DNA from 2 places in the Alteromonas sp. BZK5 genome. Region 2 is predicted to be linked to the other one. Evidence: predicted binding sites of a transcription regulator. Region 2 holds the regulator's gene; the other holds the start of a gene.
The links. Region 2 encodes LexA, which represses DNA repair genes until DNA is damaged. Its sites were predicted from a motif close to TACTGTATNNNNATACAGTA; they were not measured.

Region 1 (3,216 bases), on a different contig from region 2:
TGTCGGCAGCGCGAGGTTGAAACGTACTGTTATCGCCTAGCTTCGCGTTTAAGCGCCCAATTAATTGCTTTTGTGCAATATCGTTAAATCTGTCGCTAAAAAAGTCGCCATTCTGCGTATCCATTTCTTCAAATTGCTGACAGGTAAGCGCAATGGCTGTAGCTGGCTCAGGCAACACCAGATTCTCAGTTTTAAGACTAAACAAGGGCAGCCAACTTTGTACTGAAGACTGAGGCAGTGCCGAACGTATATTAATATCCATTACAGGTGCTTCTCTGAAATGAATATGTACACTGATGCTGGATGTATATAAGTTTCTTGCCCGTAAATAGTGAGACAAATGCTCAAACTGCTGGCTGACAAAAGGGGTTAGATGCTGCGTGTTTTCAATATCAAAAGGCAATAGGATAAAGTTATCGAAGTGCTCCAAAGGCCTAAATAATGTAACCCGTGGAAAGGTTTCTCCCCTTAACGCAGTAAGATACATAATAGTGTTATTGTCAAAGCGCCGACCCAGTTCTTGTACCGGCATTGCCAACAGCTGTTGTACGCAGGAAACGCCCACCCTTGCCAACGAGTCAATGACTTTAGGTGATAGAGCCGTAATAGAAAGCGGGCACGTACTTAGCGCTTTTTTTATGTCATCGGATGTATGCAAGTAGGTATTAAATTTATGAAGCGCTAATACTTTTGCGGCCTCAATTGTCCATGCGCTAGCAAAATGATAACGAATATCTGCTTCTGCCAGAGCTTGGGTTAAAGTTTTCCACAGTGGCTTATGACCGCCATAGTAATGAGTTAGGTTATCTAGCCTTACTGCCAGACCGCTGAAACTATTTGAGTGAATGTGGTTGTCTAATACGATATCAGAAGCCAGTGGATAAAGCCGATGGGCTAACTGCGTCAGCATATGCTTTTCGGCTTCTTCACTGAAAGGCAGAATATGCACGTAAGGGCATAACGCCGCTGCTTGGGCTAGCCCATGCCCAATTTCAATGCCTTCTTTTTTCGCAATATCATTACACTGCGTAATTTTGTTTGTTTTACTGCAGTACACTGCAACGGGAGTATTCGACGCTAACGCTGAATACTGGTTGTTAGTTTCGTGCTTCGGCAATTGGCTATGTGCACGCTTACTTCTAGCCGCTTTGATATGGCTGTCTAAAGTTAGTTGATAGCAGTAAATATAAGCCCACAGCATCATTAGCTCACAGAGTGTAATGCCTGATCGGAAAGCGTGTTGTGTGCCATGGCCCATTTAATGGCGTGATTGTCGGGGGTCCACCGATGGGAAATAACAATGTTATCTTTGGGCCACCCATGACGCTGCTTGCGTATGTTCACCGCCAAAGCGTGGGGTTTACCCTTTAGCGCGATATCCAACGTAATGGGTAATGCACTGTCGCTTTGATTCGACAGGTTGGCTTGTGAATCACTTAAGCTGGCCTTCGGATAACCTAACTGTGATGCCTGCTGTTGCGGTGGAGTATACAGTAAGCACAGCGCATCATTATGCGTTGCTGCTACCTGTAGGCGTCGTGCTTCTTTTTGATTTACAGCATTACTCCACAGCACTACGCAATGGCAAGCCGTACTTTTTAAACATTGCTCTGCTGCCCACAACGACTCTTGTTCAGAACTTGGTTTTACTACCAGAACTTGTTGCGCTTTAAGCCCCAAGTTTTCTAACCACGGCGACTGTAGTAGCCCGGGAGGGTTAATAAATACCACCAGCTTATGCGTACGGTGTTGGCATATAACCTGTTTAAAGAGTGAAAGTTCACCCATGCCGGTTAACGAAGAGATACGGACAAGACCTGTAGATGTAACGCCACCGTTAAGTGCTTTATCCAGACGCGGAAAACCCAGTGAAAACTTGGTTTCACTTTGTCTCTGATCTCTGGCCCGCCAAATATGCGGGTGGTTATTAAGCACGGATAACGATTTATTCATGGCACTCAAAATAAACTGTATTTTTATACAGTATTATAGTGCAGCAATAACCCTTTTCAAGACAAAAGGTTTTTGACTTGTTGTTTTAAACGCTAACTTACTGATTAGTTTGGAAAGGTAAAAAGATTAAACTTTTAAAAGAGTGGGAACATGGCTAGGGTCGCAGGCCTTACTACATAGCAAAGCAGACGACCCTGCCATACAGTTAGCGCTGTATAAGCGCTAACGAGAGACATAGAGTAAAATGTTACTCTTCAGATGGTTCTTTTTGAGCCTTTGTAGTCGTGCCACTTACTGTTGCTGTAACGGTTTGGCAAAAAGCAATGAAGCCGTCGGCCGTATTTTTTGACCACACCATACGTACGTTGCTAGGGAATGCTTTCACCACCTCACGAATTTCCTCAAGCGTCACTTCTTCATTAAGCAGCACCTTATTCAGTGACTCCTCAAATGACATCCCTTTCTCACAACAGGCCATGACGATAGTCGAAAAGTTGCGCATAAGCGGGTGCAGCGCATTGTATTGAGTTTGGTCGATAAGGCGGCTTTTATAGGCACTTTCAATACGCGCAGTAAGATTTTTCTCTAACGCATCTGTAACAAGAACAAGGTTGCGATAAGCATACGTAACCTTGTTGTTGGTCTGTTTATTCGAGTGACGCAATAGCGCCAGCTCTTTCTGTAAATTCTGCGCTCGCAGCACAAAGTAAATTAAAAACAGGATAAGTAATCCAATAACACCAAATGCAACGATCATGTTTATTGTGCCTTTTGTTCTTCTATAAACGTATTGATGTTTTGCTCCAAGATAAACAGTGGAACTGAGCCGTTTTCTAACACGGCGCGGTGGAATTTACGCACATCAAAACGCTCGCCTAATGCTTTCTCTGCTTTCTTGCGAAGGCCTTTAATTTTGATTTCACCAATCTTGTAAGACAAGGCTTGCGCTGGCCAAGAGATATAGCGGTCTATTTCAGTATTTACGTTGTGTTCTGAAAGCGCGGTGTTTTCCATCATATAATCAACCGCTTGTTGACGGCTCCAGCCCATCGTGTGCATACCGGTATCCACAACCAAGCGACACGCACGCCACATTTCGTAGCTTAAGCGACCGAAGTTGTCGTACGGCGTTTCGTAAATACCTGCTTCAATACCTAAAAACTCAGAGTACAGACCCCAGCCTTCACCAAACGCTGAAATATAGGTGTTACGACGTACCATAGGTAAGTCTTCAAGCTCTGCTGCCAACGATATTTGAAGATG
Region 2 (3,216 bases):
CCCGGCTCATTCACCTTGGCCCAAGACTCGTTAATAAAGCCGGGGTTGGCATCTTTTTTCACGGCAAAGTCAGGAACCCACCAAGAGTGGATAACGTCGTCAGAAGTAATAAGAAAGCGTACTTTTTTCCCAGTAGGAATAACCAGAGGGCGGTCAACTTCCAGCAGGTAGTTATCTGTTTTCTGAAATTTGTTTTCTATTTGCTCGCGCTGAGTGGCGAGTAAAGAATAAAACTCTACATCGCTATCCATGTACTTGTAATGCCATTTCCATTGAGAGCCTGTTACTAACACCGTCATGTCAGGCTCAGACGTGTCTTCCATAGCAATTAGAGTATTCGCTGCGGGTACCGCCATGAAAATAAGAATAAGGAAAGGAATAACGGTCCAAGCAATTTCGACCTTCACGTTTTCGTGAAAATTAGCTGGCTTGGCACCACGGGACTTTCTATGTAGATACATTGAGGCGAACATCACGCCAAAAACTACAACCGCGATACCTACACAAATGAAGAACATCAACATATGGAGGTCGTATACCTGCCCACTGATGTCGGTAGCACCGCGTCTCAAATTAAGCGAAGAGGCTTCTTCGCTTGCTTCTTGCGCAAAAAGCAAAGGGGAAAAAAGCAAAATTGGTATACTAGAACACCATTTTGCGAAAACGGTCGTTAGTTGTTTCACTCAGCACCTCCGTAATGGCGTGGTCAAAGACGCTGATTAATTTGCGCGATGCCCTACCAAATGGTTTGCGAACGATTGACCCATAACCTCAACTTGCAAAACAAATTTAGAGCCATTGTTATTATTTTGTTAATCTCTGTATAAGAATTGCGCAATAATGTCGTGCCGTCTAGTCTTTTCTATTAAAAATTTAACGAAGTGGTTAATTTTTAATCATTAACTAAAATGGTCGCGGGGGATTTCACGTGCAAAAAGAGAAAGCCATTGCTGTGGGACGCCCTTGGAATCAAACAGGCATTTTGAACACGGGGTTAAAGTAAATGCTCGACTAACTAGTTAAGAAATCAATAAGTAATCGATGACTCAATGTCGATTTCAAACAAAATTCACAATAAAAAATGGAAAATACTTGAAGCATTCATAGAAAGAATAACCTGAGTAATGATAAAAATAAGCGCGCAGAAAACCAACAGGTTTGCTGGGCAGGATAAAACCTAAGTTGGCAGATTGAAGAAAAAAACAGGAACAAAAGACATAAAAAAAGCGGCTAACGCGCCGCTTTTATACAAACAAGCTAAAATACTACATCCAGTCAGCGTTTCTGATCACACCCACCGCAATGCCTTCTATCGCAAAATGTTCAGTCGCCAAATCAACTTTTATTGGTGCAAATTCATCATTCTCAGCATGAAGCAATACTTCACGCCCGCGTTTCTCTAGACGCTTTACGGTGACGTCTTCATCTACACGCGCCACAACCACCTGACCGTTGTGTACATCAGTGGTGCGATGAACAGCGAGAAGATCACCGTCTAAAATACCAATGTCTTTCATGCTCATACCGTTAACGCGTAGCAAAAAGTCGGCATGGGGTTGAAACAGTGCAGGATCGACTTTGTAGTGCGATTCAACATGCTCTTGCGCCAAGATCGGCTCACCGGCTGCAACACGCCCAATTAACGGTAGGCCTTCTTCTTCTTGTGCGTCGTTATCAAGAGGGATATTGAGCTTAATGCCACGAGACGTACCAGGCAAAATTTCAATCACGCCTTTACGCGCCAATGCTTTCAAATGTTCCTCTGCTGCATTAGCAGAACGAAAGCCAAGCTGACGGGCTATTTCCGCACGAGTAGGCGGCATTCCCGTTTCTAACATGGTTGTTTTAATAAGTTCTAAAACTTCGGTTTGTCGAGCTGTGAGTGGGCGCATAAAAGACCTGTCTGTTCATACAGTTCCTGTAAGTATATACACCTAAAACTAAATAACAAGCACTTGCCGCGTCTTTTGCGATCTGCAATAGCCTACGACAAGTGCTTTCCTCTTATTTTACGAGAAGAGCCATGTTCGGGTTACTAATTTGTAACTCCAGCTCCCCATCACTATTTTGACGTGTGCGCATGCCTTCAACATTATCGAGCCCAAGTCCAGGGCTTTGCCACACCACATTGCCTTTATTATCAACCTCAACCACGCGATATGCGATGCTGTCATAATAATTGTACGAATAGTCATTCTCGTTAGGCTGGTAGATAGCGAGAATCGACTGATTAGACGACGTCGTTGGAACAGCCGCTATATACTGAGGGTAGAATGACGGTGCTATAGCGTCTTTGAGTTCTAATGCATCGCTCGCCACGTCATAAACATTGATGGTGTTGTAGTTTCTATTTAAACACGCAAATTCAAGTTCGCTATCACTATCAAAATTTACCGTGAGCAATTGGTCACAATTGGTTTCCAATTCATTCAATCCAACAAATTCACCATCCTGCATTTTATAGAGCTTGAGCGAACTATAGCCCCCAACAGCAAAATAATGCACACCGTCTTTTTCAGAGGCAGCAAGCGCATTAATTGAAAAATCGTTAATGATTGAGTCGATAAGCACTTGATTCTCGATATCAAACGCTTTAAGTCGATTGTTCTCAATAATAACTGCATCGGCGTAACTATCGTTATTTACGTCAATGGCTTCAATAAACGAAATTTCACTATTCTGATTATTGTTCAGTGTCCACTGAATAGCGTTATCAGTAAGTCTCACGACATTAAACGACGAACTATAATCCAGTGCCCCTATTAGTAACTCACCCACACCGTCATTGTTGTAGTCTGTAACGACCGGTTTGCTATAGTTATAGACATCTTCGCCAACCTCAGCACTTATCGCAAAGTTATCCTCTTTATCTACCGATAAAATCTGAATAGATGATTCGTAACTACTTGTATCGCTAACAAAGACGGCTCTTTCATCATTATCGCCATAAGGTGCCCAACCCGCGGCATGATATCTACTCGCGCGCGGCGCACCTTTTATATCTGACAAGGCATATTCACCGTTGGCATCTTGTTGCGCTACTAAAATTTGATTCTCACCAGTCCAAATAATGTCGTCCACATTGTCATTGTCTAAATCGTCAATGAGAAGTGACATGCCACTGTAAGTGTTGTGGTTTAGAGCCCACTGCTCAGAGATTTGTCCCGCTTCTAATGCAAAACCTCTAACTTGTCCCCACTGACACTCGGAGACAAC

Region 1: BIZ39_RS18170 (recombinase RecA) is a predicted target of LexA. The motif match lies at 1,967-1,986, and genes of this name have one in related genera.

What each region holds. Positions count from the first base shown of each region.
Region 1 is NZ_JACSOE010000092.1:3,560-6,775, reverse strand. Features, by position in the region: gene BIZ39_RS18175 (Y-family DNA polymerase) at 1-1,204, opposite strand, end outside; gene BIZ39_RS18170 (recombinase RecA) at 1,204-1,953, opposite strand; gene BIZ39_RS18165 (hypothetical protein) at 2,201-2,710, opposite strand; gene BIZ39_RS18160 (DUF885 domain-containing protein) at 2,713-3,216, opposite strand, start outside.
Region 2 is NZ_JACSOE010000004.1:91,404-94,619, forward strand. Features, by position in the region: gene coxB (cytochrome c oxidase subunit II) at 1-683, opposite strand, end outside; gene lexA (transcriptional repressor LexA) at 1,266-1,892, opposite strand; gene BIZ39_RS02450 (hypothetical protein) at 2,005-3,216, opposite strand, start outside.